DNA from 3 places in the Leucobacter chromiireducens genome. Region 3 is predicted to be linked to each of the others. Evidence: predicted binding sites of a transcription regulator. Region 3 holds the regulator's gene; each other region holds the start of a gene.

Region 1 (7,042 bases), 1.1 Mb from region 3:
CGCGGTCACCGCGGGCGGCAGCGCGTTGAACATCGATGGGGCCGTGCCCCGCCTCACCTCTGAGGGGGCCGCCGCTTTCAATGGCGACTACGGCAGCTACGTTGCGGGAGAGGACCTCGATCCGATTACGCTCGCTGCGACCGTGAGCGGCTGCGAGCTCGGCGAGAGCGTGGCGACCGCGCCCGAGACTCCGAGCCCCGAGGCGACGGCCCAGCCGGGCACCCCCGCACCCGAGCAGCTCGCCCCCGAAGCTGCGCCGCAGGTGCCGTGGGTGCCGATTGTTGTCGGCGGTGTCGCACTGCTCGTGATCGGCGTGACGGGCGGCATGCTGCTCGCGGGCCGCAAGAAGCCGAAGACCACGAGGGCTGCGAGCGAGGACGAGCCCCAGAGCTAGCGACGCGCGGTATCTCCGCAGCAAGACGGCAGTGGCCCCGGATCCTGATTGGGATCCGGGGCCACTGTCATTTCCGGGGGAGCGGCTTGGTGCGCTACGCCCGTTTCGGCATGACGATGCCCTGCCCGGTGATCGGGTGGGGAATCACCTCGACCGGGGTGCGATACACCTCGCTGACGATCTCGGCGGTGAGTACCTGATCCGGGGCGTCGCACGCGGCGATCTGGCCGTCGCGCAGGAGCGCGATGCGATCGGAGTAAGCGGCCGCAAGATTGAGGTCATGGAGCACCACGAGCACGGCGTCTCCGGCGCGAGCACGCTCGCGCGCGAGGGTGAGCACCGCCTCCTGGTGGCCCAGATCGAGCGCGGCCGTGGGCTCATCGAGCATGAGGACTCCGGTACGGCCGGCCATCACCCGCGCAAACGCGGTGCGTGCGCGCTCACCGCCCGAGAGCGAGGGCACACGTCGGTTACCGAGGTGCGCGATATCTGCCGCGGAGATCGCCTCGGCGATGGCCTCGTTGTCTTCGTCCTCGAACGGGGTGCGACGCCACGGCGCGCGCCCCATCTCGACGACCTGGTGCACCGTGAACGGGAAGAGGAGCTGGTTGTCCTGCAGCAGCACGGAACGACGGCGCGAGAGATCGATGAGCGACCAGTCGGAGATCTTGCGACCGCCGAACAGCACGGCACCCTGATCGGGTGCGACATCGCCGGAGAGGAGGCTCAACAAGGTCGATTTGCCCGCGCCGTTCGGCCCGAGCAGGGCAAGCACCTCGCCCGCGCGAACGTCGAGCGAAACCCCGTCGAGGAGGTTGCGGCCGCCACGGGTCAGCACGACCGACTCGGCCGCGCAGACGACCTCGCCGGCCACTGCGTGGGTGGGTAGCGCGATGTGCCGGGCGCTCATCCCCAACCTCCGCTCCGCTTGCGCGTACGTCGCAGCAGCCAGAAGAAGAACGGTCCGCCAACGAGCGCGGTGAGCATACCAATCGGCATGTCCGCCATCGGGATCAGGGTGCGCGCCGCGAGATCCGCGAGCGTCAGCAAGAGCGCGCCGCCGAGCGCGCTCGCGGTGACGAGCGGCAGGTGCGCGGGCCCAAGCACCATGCGCATGAGGTGCGGGATCACGAGGCCCACGAACGAGATGATGCCGGCGAACGCGACGGACGCGCCAACGAGCAGCGCCACGACGAAGATCATGGTGATGCGGAGCGCCTCAACGTTGACGCCGAGGTGCCGCGCATTGCGCTCGCCGAGTGCGAGCAAGTCGAGCTTGTGCGCCGCGAAGTAGGCGGCGAGCAGACCGATCGCGATGATCGGGGCGATGACAAGCACCTGCGACCAGCGGCTGCCGGCCAGGCTGCCGAGCTGCCAGAAGACGATCTGCTCACGCGACTGCGTGTCGCCCAGGAAGGTGAGCAGTGCGATGCCCGCGCCGCCCACGGCGTTCACCGCGATGCCGGTGAGCACGAGCGTGACGACCTCGGTCTTCCCGTCCGCGCGGCTCATCGCGTAGACGATGAGGGTGGCGCCGAGACCAAAGATGAAGGCGAGAATCGCGGTCGTCCACTCGCCGAAGAGGGTGAGACCGAACACGATTGCGATGCCCGCGCCGACCGCCGCACCCGAGGAGATGCCGATTACGCCCGGCTCGGCGAGTGGGTTGCCGAAGATCGCCTGCATGAGGAGACCGGAGACGGCGAGGCCGGCGCCCACGAGGGCTGCCATAGAGACGCGGGGGAAGCGGATGGCCCAGAGTGTCTGATCGCCCGCGGGGTGGGCGGGGAGGGGGAGCCAGTCGATCCCGATCCGATGGAGCAGGGAGCCGAGCACCTCCTGCGGCGGGACCTCGAGTTGCCCGGTGCCAGCCGACACGAGCAGGGATACGATCAGCGCGACCGCGAGCGCGGTGAACAGGATCGTCGACTTCGCGGCGTGCCGCGAGGCAGGTGTTCTGCTGAGAGGAGTCATGCGTGCGTGGGGCAGCTTTCGTCTGAGTTCGGGGAGGAGGTTGCGGGGACGCACGCGCTCCCGGGCACCGCGAAACCGCGGCAACCTCACATCTTCATCATACCTTTCTTGGGATAAGCTAACCGGCGGTAATGCTCGGACTGTTCAGACTCGGCTGATACGCGGACCGCGCATTGAATCGTGATTTCGAGGGGAACCCATGCACACGAATCGTGGCGCTCGTGCCCGACGAGTCCTCACTCTGGCTGCTGTCGCTCTGCTTGGGATCGGGTTGACCGCGTGCCAGACCGGCGGCGGCTCGGATCTGCACGCGGCCGACAGTGTGGAACTGCCCCCGCTCTCCGAGCTCACTCCGGTCGCTGACCCGAGCGCGGTGGAGGGCCCCACGACGGCCGAGATTGGCGGACCGTCGATCTCGCCCCTCGAGAACCCGCCGAAGCCCGAGCTGCCGGTCACGGTGACCTCACACGACCGTTCCGGCGATGCCGAGGTCACGGTCACCGACACGTCACGCGTGCTCGCGCTCTCGCTGAGCGGTTCGCTGGGCGAGCTTGTGCACTCCTACGGGCTGTCCGAGCATCTTGTCGGCCGCGACGTCTCGACGAACTTCCCGGGCGCCGAAGACATCCCGATCGTCACGAAGGATGGGCACTCGATTGACGCGGAGGGCGTGCTCTCGCTGAGCCCCACCCTCATCATCACCGACGGCAGCATCGGCCCGACGGATGTGGTGCTGCAGATGCGTGACGCCGGCATTCCTGTGGTCACCGTTGACCGCGCGGTTGATGCGGCCACCACCTACGTGACCGCACAGCAGGTCGCCGATGCGCTGGGCGTGAGCGCCGCTGCGCCGCCGCTCATCGACACGCTCAAGGCTGCGATCGCGGCGAAGGAAGCAGAGGTTGCGAAGCTGCTGCCCGAGGACCCAGAAAAGCTGCCGCGCGTGGCGTTCCTCTACGTGCGCGGTACGTCTGGCATCTACTACCTCTTTGGTGAGGGGAGTGGGGTCGACAGCATGATCCGCTCGGTCGGCGCGGTGGACGTGGCGAAAGAGATCGGGTGGAAGGGCGAGAAGCCCATGACGGACGAGGCGCTCATCGCTATTGATCCCGATGTGATTCTCGTCATGACCGCGGGACTGAAAAGCGCAGGCGGGGTCGACGGACTGCTTGAAGCGCAGCCCAGCATCGCGCTCACGACCGCGGGGAAGAACCGCCGCATCATCGACGTCGACGACACACTGCTTTTCGCGGGAGGCACCCGCATTCCCGATGTAATCGACGGGCTCGCGCGGGCGCTCTACGCGCCGGACTCGCTCCAGTAGCGCCCGAAGCCGCGCTTGAGCGGCGGTAACGCGCTTCGGGATCCCGATCGATTTCACCGTTCTGGCAGCTGACGCAATGTACTCTAGGGCTGATCACGCGACGGGCGTGTGAGGCAGACTGCCGTGACCAAGAGCTGTGAGGGGACGCACGTGGCGAAACGGACCGAAGGTGCGCGAGAGCACCGTGGGGCCCGCCAGGACTACCCTCAGGATCGCTTCGATCGGATCCAACCCAGCGGTCGCGTGGGCGCCCACCGGGTGACAGCCCGCCCGCGCTACACCTGGCAGTACCTGATCGCCGGCCTGCTCGGGTTCGCGCTGCTGACCACCGCCGGGGTTATCGCGGTGCACAGCATCGGCAACACCGGAAAGCTGCCGCTCACTGGCCGCCCGAGTGGCGGCGGATCCGTGACGCAGACGCCCGATGCCGTGCTGAATCCGGATGCGACCGTGGCCGTGCTGAACGGTACCGAGACGCAGAACCTCGCCGCCGCCCTCGATGGCATCATCACCGAGAGCAAGTGGGGCAAGATCATCTTCTCCGGAAGCGCGAGCGCGTCCGATGTGAAGATCTCCGCCGTGTTCTACTCGGATCCGGCGCAGGCCTCGGCAGCCGCGGGTCTTGCCGCCAAGCTCGGCGGGCTGTCGACCTACACGACCGAGGACTATGCGTCGTACAACGCGGACCTCATTGTGCTCATCGGAGCCGACTACGCGGGCCCCGGGCTCGACGAGGCGAAGGCGATGACCGAACAGGACGCCAAGAACACCGACGCTGAGGGCGAGCCGAGCGGTGTCGACGGGGAGAACTCCGATCCCGAGACCACGCCCGAGATTGACCCTGTGACCGGGTGGGAGATCGATCCCGCGAGCGGATTCCCGATCAACCCGGACACCGGTCTGCCGCAGGATCCTGCGACCATCGCGCCGTAAGTGCGGGTGTCAGGCGGCCTCCCTCCCTGTTCGCTGTGCGCGAGCGGCAGCGCTTGCACTCCCCCCGTGTGAGTGCCAAGATTGATTTAGCAGTCGAATCGACTGAGTGCTAAAGCTCCGCGCATCGATGCTCACCGTCGCTGTGCTGCTCACCACTACGAGAACGTCCGGGAGGGGCGAATTACATGGCAAAGATCATTGCGTTTGATGAGGAAGCACGTCGTGGGCTTGAGCGAGGCCTGAACACTCTCGCTGATGCCGTGAAGGTGACGCTTGGCCCGCGCGGCCGCAACGTCGTCCTGGAGAAGAAGTGGGGCGCGCCCACCATCACGAACGACGGCGTCTCCATCGCCAAGGAGATCGAGCTCGACGACCCCTACGAGAAGATCGGCGCTGAGCTGGTCAAGGAGGTCGCAAAGAAGACCGACGACGTCGCGGGTGACGGCACCACCACCGCAACCGTTCTCGCACAGGCGCTGGTTCGCGAGGGCCTCCGCAACGTTGCTGCCGGCAGCGACCCCATCGCCATCAAGAAGGGCATCGAGAAGGCTGTTGCCGCGATGACCGCGAAGCTTCTTGAGAACGCCAAGGAGATCGAGACCACCGACGAGATCGCGGCAACCGCGTCCATCTCGGCGGCTGACGAGCAGATCGGCAAGCTCATCGCTGAGGCGATCGACAAGGTCGGCAAGGAGGGCGTCGTCACCGTTGAGGAGTCGAACACCTTCGGCACCGAGCTCGAGCTGACCGAGGGCATGCGCTTCGACAAGGGCTACCTGTCGGCCTACTTCGTCACCGATGCAGACCGCCAGGAGGCAGTCTTCGAGGATCCCTACGTCCTCATCGTCAACGGCAAGGTCTCGAACATCAAGGACCTGCTCCCCGTTGTTGATCCCGTGATCCAGTCGGGCAAGCAGCTCCTCATCATTGCTGAGGACGTCGAGGGTGAGGCGCTCGCTACCCTCGTGCTCAACAAGATCCGTGGCATCTTCAAGTCGGCTGCCGTCAAGGCCCCCGGCTTCGGCGACCGCCGCAAGGCCATGCTGCAGGACATCGCAATCCTCACGGGTGGCCAGGTCATCTCCGAGGAGGTCGGCCTCAAGCTCGAGAACGCGACGCTCGACATGCTCGGCACCGCACGCAAGGTCATCATCACCAAGGACGAGACCACCATCGTCCAGGGTGGCGGCGAGGAAGAGGCGATCCAGGGCCGCGTGACCCAGATCCGCCGCGAGATCGAGGCGACCGACAGCGACTACGACCGCGAGAAGCTGCAGGAGCGCCTCGCGAAGCTCGCCGGTGGCGTTGCCGTCATCAAGGCTGGCGCTGCGACCGAGGTTGAGCTCAAGGAGCGCAAGCACCGCATCGAGGACGCAGTCCGCAACGCGAAGGCAGCCGTCGAGGAGGGTGTCCTCCCCGGTGGTGGCGTCGCGCTGATCCAGGCTGGCAAGGACGTCTTCGAGACGCTCGAGCTCAGCGAGAGCGAGGCTGTGGGCGCGAAGATCGTCCAGGCCGCCATTGAGGCGCCGCTGCGTCAGATCGCCCTCAACGCTGGCCTTGAGCCCGGCGTTGTGGTCGACCGCGTTGCGAACCTGCCCCTCGGCCACGGCCTGAACGCCGCGACCGGCGAGTACGGCGACCTCGCCGCTCAGGGCATCCTTGACCCGGCAAAGGTGACCCGCTCGGCGCTGCAGAACGCTGCATCGATCGCTGGTCTCTTCCTCACCACCGAGGCCGTTGTCGCCGACAAGCCCGAGCCGGCTGGCGCCGCGCCGGCCGGTGACCCGACCGGTGGCATGGACTTCTAAGTCCAGCTTTCCTGGCAGGGGCCGCACCTTCGGGTGCGGCCCCTGCTGCGTTTTGGGCGTGGGAAGCGCGGCGCACCCGCCCAGCCTCCGCGTCCTGCCTCTCCCGTGTCTCACAGCCCTCAGGAGAAATCCCAAATCTCGGAGCAAGCCTCCGCGTTGACCCCGTTGTTTCGGAATTCTCCTGCAGATGGGGCGGGGAGGGGGAATCATGATGGGAGAGGGGGCGATGAGCGGCCGTCCACAGACCTGTTTGGCGTGGATTTCTCCACCGGTCCCGATCTCACCGCGTTCCTGAGGCAGGCGCAGCGCACACTCGTCGGTATGAGATTGCACGAGACACTCCGCCGAGCAGGCGGTATTCTGCGAGCCTCCGTGCTCCACGACCTCGGACACTCCGTCCATACGCTCCGGGCGCACGTGCACGCGGGTCAGTTGGTGAGGCCACGACACGGGTGGATTGCACTGCCTAGTGCGGATCCCGATCTCGTCCACGCGGCCGTGCATGGTGTTCTGCTCAGCTGCATGACGGTGATTGAACGCGAATCGCTCTGGGTTCCGGAACTCCTCACGCGCCTGCACGTCGCCGCTCCAACACCGAAGTCGCACGTC
Region 2 (7,042 bases), 710 kb from region 3:
GAGCACGAGCGACCCTGCCGCAGCAGCCCACGGCGCAGGGGGCGGCCCGCCGGTCGCTGCAAGCGCGCGTGGTGCCGGGTGTGCGGCCGCAACAGGGTGCTGACTGTCTACTGACAAGCGCGCAGCAGGAGGTTCTGTTCCCGCTAGCTGTCCACCCGGGTTGCCGCCGGGCTCCTCGCTCGGCGCTTCCCCGGCTCTTCGTCCGGCTCTCCCCCACCCGTCTCCTGCGTGTAGCGAATCTCCACAAGCCCAGACGTCCGTGCATCGGCCGTGCTGAAGATCGCTCACGCTGGCCCCAGGCTCGAGCCACCGCCACCGGCGTTTGCGACGTTCGTATCGCCCGCCACCTCGTTCCCGCCAACGCCGACTTGCATGCCGGTCGCCGCGGTACCTGAAGCCCCTGCGATTCCGGCTCCCCACATGGGGAGAGTCTCATTCGGCTAGCTGGCAGCGCCCTGTGTCGTGACGTCGACGTGGGTCACTCCCTCCGGCACGGTCCGGTGTTCGGGCGCGCCGGAAAAGCCAAACTCAACGACTTCGCTCGTATCGCTCGTATCGAGGTCAAATGCATGGGAAGCGACGCCCACGCTCAGAATGCCCAGACTCGCTAAGACGCCCACCGTTACTCGCACTGTTCTGTTCATACTCCCGAGCGTATCGATCGCCCCAGCGGCCCGGTGAGACACCCCGAGTGGGGCAACACGCACAAGTTCGCCCGCACAGTAGAGGAGGAACTCCAATCCTTGATTCGCTACGAACGTGCCCGCTTGCTTGCGTCACAAACATGTCTCTTCTCCGCTTGGGGACAGCGCCCCAGAACCATCCCGAGTCGGGACTCATACGGACTCTGCGCGAACTGCGGCCGCGTCGTTTCCGCATCCAAGACCCAGGCGGAATTGCGACTGCACGGGGGCAGTTCCTCGCTCATCTGGTGTCGGCAGCGTTGCCTTGCGTCCGTCCCGCTGCGAAATGAATGCTGCAAGGTGTCGGAGCTGGCTTGCCTGTCAGCAATACTCTCGCGAGATTGAGGCTCATCGACTGCGGCGTCTTGGACACGATTACGCGTTTGGTGGAGCGTGATACTTGCGCCGTCGCGCACAGAACTGCCGGCGGCAAGCAACTGGGCAACCGGATGGAGGGTTTTCTGACACTCCTGGAATCCTCGTGCCCAAAAACTCTTTCGAGCGAATACCTCGGCCTTCTGAAAGACCCCTGCATACTTCTCAAGGCGTTCGCAGTCCCTGCGAATCGCGAGAAGCAAGTCTGTCCTCGCCGGTGCACGGCGTCTAGATGCCTCCAGCCGAAATGTCACGGCTAGTGCGGCGAGAGAGGCGGCAACAGCAGAGAACAGGCTACCCAAGATGTCATTCAGTTCTACAATAGCGCGGCCACCCATCGGCCGCTTCTCAGCTCACATCTCCTCAACAAGCCAGAGAGCTGACTCAGCTACCACACGTCCAGGCAGGGCTTCCCCCACCTCTTTACCGGCACAAACGGCACACGCGGCGACTACGAACCGGGAGGGAGGGTTGTGAGCGCCGCACCTCCTGGCGACGCAGCCAGGACCTCTCCCAAAGAGCTCCTCTCGCACGCCCCTGAATCCGTACAGGTCTCCTCGATGACCAGTGACGTGTCAGATGCAGAGTTCAAGGAAGCCTTTGCCGACGTGAAGTTTGCGGAGAAGATGCTTCACAGGGATGTGGCGCGCCTCAGGCAAACTTGAGACGAAAACAGACGCCGCATTGAGGGTCACGAAAGCGCAGGACTTGGCACTCTCAGCATGAGAGTGCTAATTTATTTGCCACCTGAGGAACTCAACCTCAGGCAGCAATTGGAAGGAGACTGATTTCAATGACACTGACATTTGACCCTTTCACTGATCTCGAGCGAGCTACGGCAGGGATTCGTCAGGCCCGAAGCGGCCCACGCCCAATGCCAGTGGACCTGAGCCGAGATCAGGACCGGTACGTGGTCACAGCCGATCTTCCCGGCATTGACCCCGGAAGCTTGGATATCGATCTCGATGGCCAGCTCCTCACGGTTCGCGCCTACCGCTCCACCGACAAGTCCGTAGGAATGAAGTGGATCAACCAGGAGCGAGTTGAGGGCACCTACCTGCGCCAGTTCAGCATTGGCGAGGGGATCGACACCGAGGCGATCAGCGCAACCTATCAGGACGGTGTCCTGAGCGTCATTCTCCCGCTGAACGCGAAGGCAAAGCCACGCAAGATTGAAGTTGACCTGTCGCGTGATAACCACCCGGCAGGAAAGTCGATCACCGCGTAAATACTCCGCCTGTGCGGGTAGGTTGCTCGTGGGTGAAAGTTACTACCCGCACAGGTGACACTCCTTGTGACACTGGTTCAAAAGCAGTGGGCCCCTCTCCTCGGGGATTGGGAGAGGGGCCCACTGCTTCCACACTCGCCACGAAAAAGCAATAAAGAGGCACAGGATGCGCATCCGTTCAAGTGACGAGTTCGACGAGCAGCACTCTCGCTTCAATGCCGAAGCTGCGGAAGAAACTCTGCGAGAACTCGAGGAGCAGTACGCAGCCGGAGAGATCGAGCGTCACGCCTACTTCGAGAAGAAGCAGTCGCTCGTCCGCTTATTCTTGAAGGCCACGACGAACCCGAGACGACGACGCCGTGAAGAAAACTACGACGGAGACTAGGCGGTCAGCTCCAGTAGGAACTGGGCAACCCGACCATGTTGGCTGTCGAGGATACTACAGGAGCTGACCAACTCAGGGGGGCGAGCCAGCGCTCACCCTCGGAGAGGCCTAGAGATTATAAGGAGCGGTGTTTTTGTCACCTTTCTCAGGGTGACGAATCAAAGCTGGGTCAGACTGCCCCTTGCGCGGGTCTGCTGAACTATCCATCTTGTCGGTTGCGCCGTCCATGACAGGTTCATCCTGGTATTCCTCAGAGGGAGTTTCGCGGTTCTTGGATTCACTCATGTTTCCTCCTTGCTCGGCAGTTGAAACACAAACGATAGGCCAGAATTCCGAGAGGGCTTTCAGGTCGGCGGACAATGTCTCGAAGTGACTAATTGAGAACAATGACGGCCGCGTTGAGCGTCGAGGCAAAGAGAAGCCACAGCAGATAGGGGACGAAGAGCCATGCGGCCCACTTCGACCAGCGGGCCGCAGACATGATCAGCCCAACGACTGACACAATCAGCATGATCATTACGACCATTGCACCCCACCAGGCACTCTCCCCCACTAATGGGTAGCCGGCGAAAAAGACTGGCGTCCACAGTGCGTTGAGACCGAGCTGCACAGCGTAGAGGGTGAGAGCGGGTCGTGCGGCATTCTTCTCGCCCGGGGTCCAACCTTTGCGCCAGAGCAACCATCCACCCGATGCGATCAACACGTACAGGACTGACCAAGCCGGGCCAAACACCCAGTTAGGTGGACTCCAAGGCGCCTTTCGCACCGAGGCATACCACCCATCAGCATTCGGGATCGTTGCCAATGACCCGGCAAGAGCGATGCCTGCAACAACGGTCAGTACTAAAAGTCCAATACCAATCTGGCGCGCCACAGTGGGCCTGCTCCGCATGGTCCCCTCCTCCGTGATCCTCCCACCAACCTAACAACACTGGTATCCGAAGGTAAGCCTCCGTCGACCCCCTGCGGCGTCCCAGAGGACACCACAGGGGACGAATTCTGCAACTACTCGTGAATGCCTGATCTCGAAGTCGGTCGATCGGGTCTGAATGTCACCTACACGTGCTTCACCTCCCTTGGCGAGAAGCACGCGCGAAGGTTGCCGGCCTACCTGACGGGTTCAGGATTTACGATCTGCGCCACTATTTCGCTCCGATGTTGATCGCGTCATGGCTCGATATGAAGGTGGTGCAGGCGAGGTTGTGCCATGCTTCAGCGAAAACGACGCTCGACACGTACGGGCACCTCTGGCCGGACTCAGACGAGTCCTCTCGAACTGCTGTGAGTGCGGCATTTGCCACTCACCCCAAGACTGCTGCGGATTCTGTGCGGACTCGGGCACCGATTTCCTAAGCGAGGCAAGGGTTCTTACTAGTAGAGCAAGAACTGGGCCGTTCCCGTGCCCTGCACGCCAGCCGCGGTGACCTTCAGATGGTAGGAGGCGCCGTCTGCGCCCACCGGGTCACGGGTGATGTCGCAGGTCTCCGTACTCGAACGAGTGCGGTCCCACGTGATCGGTTCGCTCTCGAGCGGCTTGCCCGGCTCAAGGATCACCGCGAGCGACTCGGCGCCGGTCTGGCAGTCCTTCGAGCGCCACACCTCATCGTCACCGCTCGAGATGGCAAACTCCATGCCAGCAGTACCGAGATCGGCCGTGCAGGCCTCCTCACCGGTGTTCTCCGCCGACAGCGAGAGCGCAGGGAGCTCTCCCGCGGGGTAGTCGCCGCGGTCCGTCACTGGGGTGATGCGCAACTGCCCGGCCCGGCATGCCGCCGGTTCGTCCTTGGCGTCCGCCGAGCCCGATTCCTTGTCGCTTGCGGTCGTGTCGAGCCCCTCGGGCACCTCGACCTGTTCCGCGTTCTTGGGCCCGTCTCCCCCGCCCGGTTTCACGATCACAAGCACGATCACCGCGATCACGGCGAGGAGGCCGGCGAGCACGAGCAGCCGCCGCCGAATGTAGACCTTGCGGTCCTTCGGCCCGACGGGATCGCGGAGGGTGGACATGGCGCCAGCGTAGCCTGGAAAGCGGCCTACAGACGCTTCAACATGCGCGTGTTGCCCAGGGTGTTGGGCTTCACACGGGCAAGATCCAGGAACTCGGCGACGCCCTCATCGTTCGAGCGCAGCAGCTCGGCATACACATCTGATGCGACCAGCGCGGTGTTCTCGCCCATCTCTTCGAAGCCGTGGCGGCCGAAGAAGTCGGTCTCAAAGGTGAGGCAGAACAGCTGCGTGAGGCCGAGCTGACGCGCGCGCTCCTCAAGCGCGGTGATCAGCCGGTGCCCGACGCCGTGCCCGAGCCACTCCTCCGAAACGCCGAGCGTGCGTACCTCGCCCAGCTGCTCCCACATTACGTGCACCGCACCGTACCCGACGAGGGTGCCGTGCTCGTCTTCGGCAACGATGAACTCGGGAACCGCGGCGTACAGGTCGACCAGGTCCTTGCCGAGCAGAATCCTTCGCGCGACGAGGGGTTCCATCAACTCGACCATGCGGAGCACGTCTCCCGTGCGCGCGTTGCGGATGCGAATCTCAGAAGCCACACTCATGACCCGAGTCTACTCGGGCGGGCCCCGGCGCTCGGCACACCGCTGAGGCCAGAAACGCAAACGGGCCCGCTGCCGAAGCAGCGGGCCCGAGGGCGAGTGCGAGGCGGAGCCTGCGCAGCGGAGGTTACTCCGCGGTGGTGTTCGGCGTCGCGGCCGTGGAGGCCACAGCGGCGGCAGCTGACGCGGACGCATCGCCGTGCGCCTTCGCCGAGCGCGACTCAGTCTCGAAGGTGAACTGGCCATCGACAAGGTCGACCTTCACGAGGTCGCCCGCCAGCAGCTCGGCGCCGAGGATCTTCTCCGAGAGGCGGTCCTCGATCTCCCGCTGCATCGCGCGACGGAGCGGACGCGCACCGAGCGTGGGATCGTAGCCGATCTCCGCGAGGCGTTCGCGGGCTGCTGGCGAGATCTCGATGTACATGTCGCGGTCGAGGAGGCGATCCTTCAGCTGCTTCACGAACAGGTCAACAATCTGCAGCAGCTCGGGCTTCGTGAGCTGCGGGAACACGATGGTGTCATCGACACGGTTCAGGAACTCGGGCTTGAAGTGCTTCTTCAGCTCCTCGTTCACCTTGCCCTTCATCATGTCGTAGCCGACCGAGGTGTCGCCCTCGAGCTGGAAGCCCACGGGGCCACCGGCGATCGCGGAGGATCCCAGGTTGGTGGTCATGATGATGACCGTGTTCTTGAAGTCGATCACACGACCCTGACCATCGGTGAGGCGACCCTCTTCGAGGATCTGCAGCAGCGAGTTGAAGATGTCGGGGTGTGCCTTCTCGATCTCGTCGAAGAGCACCACGGAGAACGGCTTGCGGCGGACCTTCTCGGTGAGCTGGCCGCCCTCCTCGAAGCCGACAAACCCGGGAGGGGCACCGAACAGACGGGAGACCGTGTGCTTCTCGCCGTACTCGGACATGTCGAGCGAGATGAGCGCGTTCTCGTCGTCGAAGAGGAACTCAGCGAGCGCCTTCGCGAGCTCGGTCTTACCAACACCCGTGGGGCCGGCGAAGATGAAGGAGCCCGAAGGACGCTTCGGGTCCTTGAGGCCCGCGCGCTGGCGACGAATCGTCTTCGCAAGGGCCGAAATCGCCTCGTTCTGGCCGATGACGCGCTGGTGCAGCGCCTCCTCCATGAAGCGGAGACGGCTCGTCTCCTCCTCGGTCAGCTTGAACACGGGGATGCCGGTCGCCTGCGCGAGCACCTCGGCGATCAGCCCCTCGTCGACCTCGGCCTTCGTCGCGACGTCGCCCGAGCGCCACTGCTTCTCGAGCCGCAGTCGCTCGGCGATGAGCTTCTTCTCCTCATCGCGCTTGTTCGCAGCGGCCTCGAAGTCCTGGTTCTCGATCGCCTGTTCCTTGTCCGCACGCACGACCGCGATCTTCTCATCGAACTCGCGCAGCTCGGGCGGGCTCGACAGAATCGACAGGCGGAGACGGGCACCGGCCTCATCGATCAGATCGATGGCCTTGTCCGGCAGGAAGCGATCCTGCACATAGCGGTCAGCCAGGTTCACCGCGGCGACGATCGCGCCGTCGGTGATGGACACCTTGTGGTGCGCCTCGTAGCGATCGCGCAGACCCTTGAGGATGTTGATCGAGTGCGGAAGCGACGGCTCTGCGACCTGGATCGGCTGGAAGCGGCGCTCAAGTGCCGCATCCTTCTCGAAGTGCTTGCGGTACTCATCGAGCGTGGTCGCACCGATGGTCTGCAGCTCACCACGAGCCAGCATGGGCTTCAGGATGTTCGCTGCGTCGATTGCGCCCTCGGCGGCACCCGCGCCCACGAGCGTGTGAATCTCGTCAATGAAGATGATGATGTCCCC
Region 3 (7,042 bases):
GGCGAGCGCTACACCCTTCGCTCCGGCGGCCCATGCGCTGAGCGCGGTTTCGCCCCGGGGGTGGAGCACCAGTACGGCGGTGTCCTCGCGTGCGGCGGCGGCCGCGAGATCATCGATCCCGAGCTGATCGGTGACCTCCGGAAGCCAGGCGCGAAGCGATTGCTTTGCGGCCTCGCGCGCAATGCGCTGCCACTTTGCGGTGCCCCGTTCGGCCTTCTCTGCGCCGGTCCAGCGAGACACCGAACGCTCGGCGCCCCACGGCGAGATGGCGTCGACGCCGAACTCGGTGGCCTGTTCGACGGCACGCTCGTCGCGGTCACCCTTCGCAAGCGCTTGGACGAGCGTCAGCCGGGTCGCCGGTCGCGCGTGCTCGCGCACACGGTCAATCTGCACCGCGAAACGCTGCTTCTCCACAACGGTGACGTCGCCCTCCGCGAGCAGGCCCGCACCGTTTCCCACGAGGATTCGCTCGCCGACGCGCAGTCGGCTCACCCGCACCGCGTGGTGGGCCTCATCGCCATCGATCTCGACGGTGGCGCCGGCCGCGAACGCCGTTGCCGGCAGCCCCTCGCGATAGTAGAGGTTCGCCACGACTAGCCCTGCCGGAAGAAGCGGTCTCGAATCTTGCCGAAGAAGCCCTGGTGGAACTCGCCGAGGTGGGGCGGATCGTCCTTGCGCAGCGTAGCGAACTGGCGCACAAGATCCTTCTCGCGACTCGAAAGCTTCTGCGGGGTCTGTACCTGCACCGCGATCTTCAGGTCGCCCCGCGTGGTGCTGCGCAGACCCTGGATGCCGCGTCCGCGAACCGTGATGACGTCGCCAGACTGTACGCCGGCGGTCACCTCGGTTTCTACCGTGCCATCGAGGCCTTCCAGGCTCGCCTCGGCGCCGAGAATTGCGTCGGCCATCGACACCTGCATCGTGCAGAGCAGGTCGTTGCCATCGCGGCTGAAGATATCGTGGTGCATCACGCGGAACTCAATGAAGAGATCACCGTTCGGCCCGCCGCCGGGGCCCACCTCGCCGCCGCCGCGCATCTGCAGGCGGGTCCCGGTGTCGATTCCAGAGGGCACGTCGACGTTGAGGGTGCGGCGCTCGCGCACGCGCCCCTTGCCCGCGCACTCCACACAGGGGTGTTCAATAATGGTGCCGTAGCCCTGGCAGCTACCGCACGGGTGCATCGTCATGACGTTGCCAAAGAGCGAACGAACTTGGCGCTGCACCTGCCCCTGGCCGCCGCACACGTCACAGGTGACGGGGTGCGTACCGGGCTGCGTGCAGCTGCCCTGGCACACCGAGCACAGCACGGCGGTGTTGATCGTCACTTCGCGCTGCACGCCAAAGATGACGTCCTCGAGCGACACGTCGACGCGGATCATCGCGTCGTCGCCGCGCTCGGCGCGCGACCGAGGGCCGCGCTGACCACCACCGAAGCCGCCGCCGAAGAAGGTCTCGAAGATGTCCCCGAAGCCGTTCGCGCCACCCTGGCCGCCGCCCATGTCGTAGCGCTGACGCTGCTCAGGATCGCTCAGCACGTCGTACGCGTGGGTCACGCCCTTGAAGCGCTCCGCCGCATCCTCGCTCGGGTTCACGTCGGGGTGGAGCTCGCGGGCAAGCCGACGGTACGCCTTCTTGATCTCCTCGGGCGTCGCCTCGCGCGATACGCCCAGCGTCTCGTAGTGATCAGCCACGGGTGAAACTCCTCAGATGTGTTGCTTGGGTGAGTGGAGCAGAAGCTGTACAGGCTACCGCTCCTCCCCCAGAATTCGATTCAGGTAACGGGCGACCGCCCGTACCGCGGAAATATTGCCGGCATAGTCCATGCGCAGAGGGCCAAGCACGCCGATCTTCGAGACCGAGGCGCCCTCTTCCTCATAGTTCGAAGCGATCACGGACGCCGCGGAAAGCCCGTAGGCGTGATTCTCGCGCCCGATCGACGCAGCAACGTCCCGGCCGTCTTGCACGAGCTCGTCGAAGAGCCGCAGGAGGGTGACCTGCTCTTCGATCGCCTCCAGGACCACGGGGAGTGAGCCCTGAAATTCCCCCGGGCGAGAGAGATTCGCGGCCCCCGCCACGGCAATCCGGTCGCTGCGGTTTGCGCGGAGCTGGGTCTCAACGACTTCCAGCACGCGCCGCACCAGCTCGGCCTCGTCCGGGGTTGACCAGTCGTCAACGCGCTCGGCGAGCTCGGTGATCGCCGCTGCTGCGGCTTCCACGTCGCTCCCCACGGCGGCCGCCGCGATCCGATCGCGCAGGCCGTGTACCCAGGCCTCGGTGACCTGCGCAGCGGGCAGCCAAGCGATCTGCTGCTCCACCACGCCGCTGCCAAGGATAAGCACGCAGAGCACACGATCCTCAGCGATCGCCACCAGGTCGATGTGGCGCACCACGGTGCGGCGCAGCGAGGGATACTGCGCGACCGCAACCTGGTTTGTCAGCTGGGAGAGGAGGCGTACCGTGCGGCCCATGACGTCGTGCAGATCGCTCGACTCCCCGAGGAACCGCTCAATCGCGGTGCGCTGAGCGGCCGTCAGCGGGCGCACCTTCGCGAGGGTGTCAACGTATAGCCGGTAGCCCTTGTCCGTGGGCACCCGCCCCGAGGAGGTATGCGGCTGGGCGATCAACTCGTCGTCTTCGAGCAACGCCATGTCGTTGCGAATCGTGGCTGCGGACACACCGAACTGGTGTCGATCCACGATCGCTTTGGATCCGACGGGCTCGTTCGACGAGACGTAATCGCTCACGATCGCATGCAGGACGGCCAGGCTGCGTTCTGAAACCACTCGCCCCTCCTCGCCGTCTTGCCGGGTTGGCACTCCCAAACCCTGAGTGCTAAGTCTAGCGCAGCAGGTGCCCGCCGCAGCCCGCCTCGCTCAGAGCGAACCCGCGTGTCTTCCGCAGAGCTCGCTCCGGGCGGCGTTCACGCACCCAGCAATCGGTGCACCACAGTGTCTGCGAGGAGTCGACCGCGCAGCGTCGGCACGATGCGGCCGCTAATCGCGGCTCGGCCGTCGATGAGCCCGTCAGCGATCAGCTGTGGCACCGCCCGGCGTTCATCTGCCGTCAGGGTGTCCGTGGAAAGGCCGTCGAAGATCCGAGTCTCAAGCAGCACGCGCTCCTCGCGACGCGCATCCTCGGTCAGCGTCTCCCGCGAGTGCGCAGGAGAAACTTCCGCGTGCACACGGCTCGCGTAGGCGCCCGGATGCTTCACGTTCCACCAGCGGACGCCGCCGACGTGGCTGTGCGCGCCCGGCCCTGCTGCCCACCAGTCCTCACCGGTCCAGTACGAGAGGTTGTGGCGCGAGCGTGTGTCCGCGGAGCGCGACCAGTTGCTGATCTCGTACCAGCTGAACCCCGCCTCGGCGAAGCGCGCGTCCGCCAGCTCGTACATCTCTGCGTGGAGATCCTCGTCCGGCTCCGCAACTTCACCGCGCTTGATCTGCGCGGCGAGCTTCGTGCCGGCCTCAACAATCAGCGCGTAGGCGGAGATATGATCCGGTTCGCTCGCGAGCGCTGCGTCAATCGAGCGCTGCCAGTCATCGAGCGACTCCCCTGGTGTGCCATAGATCAGATCGACGCTCACCTGCAGGCCGGCTTCTTTCGCCCAGGCCACAACCTGTGGCACACGCTCCGGGGTATGGGTGCGATCGAGCGTGGCCAGTACGTGCGGCACGGCCGACTGCATCCCCACGCTCACCCGCGTAAAACCTGCCGCTGCAAGTTCGCGGAGGTAGTCGAGGTCCACCGAATCCGGGTTGGCCTCGGTGGTAACCTCGGCCCCAGGGGCGAGGCCCCACTCGCTTTGGATCGTGCTCAGCATCGCGGTGAGGTCTGACGCGGGCAAAAGCGTCGGCGTGCCTCCTCCAAAGAACACCGTCGAAACTGGCCGCTCTGGAAGGCCCGATTCGCGGAGCACGCGCGCTCCAAACTCGAGCTCCCACTGCACCTGCTCGGCGTACTCATCGCGACGGGTTCCGCCGAGCTCGCTTGCCGTATAGGTGTTGAAGTCACAGTAGCCACAGCGCACCCTGCAGTACGGCACGTGGACGTAGACGCCAAAGCGGCGATCCTCGGCCCCGGCGATCACGCTCCCGGGGAGCGCTCCGTTCTCGGGTGCTGGGTCGCCCTCGGGCAGCACACTCGGCATGAGCTACGCCGACCGCGGCGAACTTGGCCGCCGCTGATGCGAGTTGCTCGAGATGGGAGCGTCGCTCGCAGTGGACGGCACTTCTGGGCGCACTTCAGCCGCTGCTTCGGTTTCAACCTCTGTCGCTCCTTCGCCCGCGGGCTCGGCGTCAGGCTCGGCTTCCTCCGCGTCGGTCTCAGACAGCTCGATCACCGCGGTGACGGGAGCCTCATCGACGACCTCCGCGGGTGCCGCTGGTTCCTCCGATGCCTCGGCAGGGGCCGTCGGCTCGGGGGCGACGTCGGAGACACCCTCCCCGCTGGCACCGAGCGTTGCGCTCGGCTGAGCGCCAGGCAGCAGTGCAGCAAGTTGCGCGCGCACCGCTGCAACCGCGCCGCGCACCTCGGCGCGTGCACGCAGACCAAAGAGCCCGCCCTTTGGCGCAGCAAGAAAACCGCGCGCGACCGCCCACACCGTGTCATCGTCGCGCAGCTCGACCCTGAAAAGCTGCTCGCCAACGGCACCGTTCTCGTCGCTCGTGCCCCAGGCGAAGCCGATGACGCGGGCCTCGGTGATCGTGTAGATCACCAGCACCGCTCGGTCTTCGTTGCCCGGGATGCTGAGCGTCGCACGAGTACCCGCAACCACGAACGGCTCACCATTCGGGCCGAAGTGCTCTTCAGGCTCCGCGGCGGCCTGCGGCACACCGTCGCTGTCGAACTGCGGACCCTGGTACTCGGATCCGGCGCCGCGCTCGTTCTCGGTCACCGTCGCGCCAGCACCTCGCTGGGCACCCCAGGTCATGAGCAAGCTCGAGGCCAGGATGAATCGCTCCTGGCCGCTCCCAAGACGCAGCTCCTCTCGGTACGGCGTGCTGCCCTCCGGCGGGAAGCGCAGCAAATCGGGTGCGCGCGAAGCGCCCACCGCGGCGTACGCAACGGGCATGTCGACGTGACTCTTGCGCCGGGTTCCTTCCCCAGAGCTCATCGCTTCGACTGCTCCTTGCCCTCCACATCGCCGGAAAGCGCCGCAATGAAAGCTTCCTGCGGCACCTCGACGCGACCGACCATCTTCATGCGCTTCTTGCCTTCCTTCTGCTTCTCGAGCAGCTTGCGCTTCCGGCTGATGTCGCCGCCGTAGCACTTGGCAAGCACGTCCTTGCGGATGGCGCGAATGTTCTCTCGAGCAATGACGCGCGCGCCAATCGCCGCCTGAATCGGGACCTCGAACTGCTGACGCGGGATCAGCTTCCGCAGGCGCTCCGTCATCATCGTGCCGTAGTGGTACGCGTTGTCGCGGTGCACGATCGCGCTAAATGCGTCGACCTTGTCGCCCTGCAGCAGGATGTCAACCTTCACGAGGTCGGCTTCCTGGTCTCCCATGGGCTCGTAGTCGAGGCTCGCGTAGCCCTGCGTGCGGCTCTTCAGGTGATCGAAGAAGTCGAACACGATCTCACCGAGCGGAATGCTGTAGCGCAGCTCGACGCGCTCGCCCAGGTATTCCATGCCCAGCAGGCTGCCGCGACGGCTCTGGCACAGCTCCATGATCGCGCCAACGTAGTCCTTCGGCGCGAGGATGGCGGTCTTGACGACGGGCTCACGCACGCTCGAGATCTTGCCATCGGGGTACTCAGACGGGTTGGTCACAGTGACGGTGCTGCCGTCCTCGGTGACCACCTGGTAGACCACGCTCGGCGCGGTCGCGATCAGATCGAGATCGAACTCACGGCGCAGACGCTCCGAGATGATCTCGAGGTGCAAGAGGCCCAGGAAGCCACAGCGGAAGCCGAAGCCAAGCGCCACAGACGTCTCGGGTTCGAACTGCAGCGCGGCGTCCTCAAGCTTCAACTTGTCGAGCGCCTCGCGCAGAATCGGGTAGTCGCTCCCGTCGAGCGGGTACAGTCCCGAGAACACCATCGGCTTCGGATCGGTGTAGCCGGGCAGCGCCTCCGTTGCAGGGTTGCGCTTCGCGGTGACCGTGTCGCCCACCTTCGACTGACGCACGTCCTTCACGCCGGTGATCAGGTAGCCGACCTCGCCAACGGCAAGGCCCTTGGTGGGCGTGGGCTCGGGCGAGGACACGCCGATCTCGAGCGCCTCAAGATCCGATCCGTTCGACATCATCTGGATCTTCTCGCGCGGGCTGAGCTTTCCGTCGACCATGCGCACGTAGGTCACAACGCCGCGGTACGGGTCATACACGGAGTCGAAGATCATCGCGCGCGGCGGCGCATCAGCGACACCGACGGGAGCCGGGATGCGTGCGACCACGAGGTCGAGCAGTTCCTCGACGCCGGCGCCGGTCTTGCCCGAAACCTTCAGGATCTCGTCGGGGTTGCCGCCGATCAGTTCGGCGATCTCGCGCGACACCCGCTCGGGGTCGGCGGCGGGAAGATCAATCTTGTTCAGCACGGGAATGATCTCGAGATCGTTCTCCATCGCGAGGTACAGGTTCGCGAGAGTCTGAGCCTCGATGCCCTGCGCTGCGTCGACGAGGAGGATCGCACCCTCGCACGCGGCGAGTGAGCGAGATACCTCGTAGCTGAAGTCGACGTGACCGGGCGTATCGATCATGTTGAGGGCGTAGGAGTTGCCATCGGCATCCCAGTGCATGCGCACTGCCTGCGACTTGATCGTGATGCCGCGCTCGCGCTCGATATCCATGCGATCGAGGTATTGCGCCCGCATCTCGCGGTCAGGGACAGTGCCCGTGACCTGCAGCATGCGGTCGGCAAGCGTCGACTTGCCGTGATCGATGTGCGCGATGATGCAGAAGTTGCGAATGCGCGCGGGGTCGGTCGACGCCGGGACTGGGGGGTTGACGCTGCGTGGAGACATTGTGAGCCATTATCGCACGGCCCACGTGCGAGGTGTCCATTTCACGCGCGTGCGCGCGGCGCGTGTGATCAGGGGCATA

The links. The regulator HrcA, encoded in region 3, represses chaperone genes, less so after heat shock. The targets are predictions, from matches to a motif close to TTNGCACTCGNNNNNNNCGAGTGCNAA.
Region 1: a site for HrcA is predicted at 4,712-4,738, ahead of groL (chaperonin GroEL). Genes of this name have one in related genera too.
Region 2: a site for HrcA is predicted at 1,767-1,793, ahead of ACR81A_RS03890 (Hsp20/alpha crystallin family protein). Genes of this name have one in related genera too.

What each region holds. Positions count from the first base shown of each region.
Region 1 covers NZ_CP197024.1:2,695,188-2,702,229, reverse strand. Annotated here, with positions in the region: gene ACR81A_RS12275 (HtaA domain-containing protein) at 1-394, shown strand, start outside; gene ACR81A_RS12270 (heme ABC transporter ATP-binding protein) at 489-1,304, opposite strand; gene ACR81A_RS12265 (FecCD family ABC transporter permease) at 1,301-2,368, opposite strand; gene ACR81A_RS12260 (heme/hemin ABC transporter substrate-binding protein) at 2,568-3,692, shown strand; gene ACR81A_RS12255 (LytR C-terminal domain-containing protein) at 3,843-4,625, shown strand; gene groL (chaperonin GroEL) at 4,811-6,433, shown strand; gene ACR81A_RS12245 (endonuclease domain-containing protein) at 6,956-7,042, shown strand, end outside.
Region 2 covers NZ_CP197024.1:872,218-879,259, reverse strand. Annotated here, with positions in the region: gene ACR81A_RS03900 (hypothetical protein) at 285-422, opposite strand; gene ACR81A_RS03895 (hypothetical protein) at 441-644, opposite strand; gene ACR81A_RS03890 (Hsp20/alpha crystallin family protein) at 1,852-2,286, shown strand; gene ACR81A_RS03885 (hypothetical protein) at 2,453-2,671, shown strand; gene ACR81A_RS03880 (hypothetical protein) at 2,780-2,956, opposite strand; gene ACR81A_RS03875 (TspO/MBR family protein) at 3,045-3,545, opposite strand; gene ACR81A_RS03870 (hypothetical protein) at 4,043-4,675, opposite strand; gene ACR81A_RS03865 (amino-acid N-acetyltransferase) at 4,702-5,220, opposite strand; gene ACR81A_RS03860 (ATP-dependent Clp protease ATP-binding subunit) at 5,345-7,042, opposite strand, start outside.
Region 3 covers NZ_CP197024.1:1,585,401-1,592,442, reverse strand. Annotated here, with positions in the region: gene ACR81A_RS07105 (16S rRNA (uracil(1498)-N(3))-methyltransferase) at 1-591, opposite strand, end outside; gene dnaJ (molecular chaperone DnaJ) at 594-1,691, opposite strand; gene hrcA (heat-inducible transcriptional repressor HrcA) at 1,746-2,783, opposite strand; gene hemW (radical SAM family heme chaperone HemW) at 2,921-4,147, opposite strand; gene ACR81A_RS07085 (DUF1990 family protein) at 4,151-5,113, opposite strand; gene lepA (translation elongation factor 4) at 5,110-6,963, opposite strand.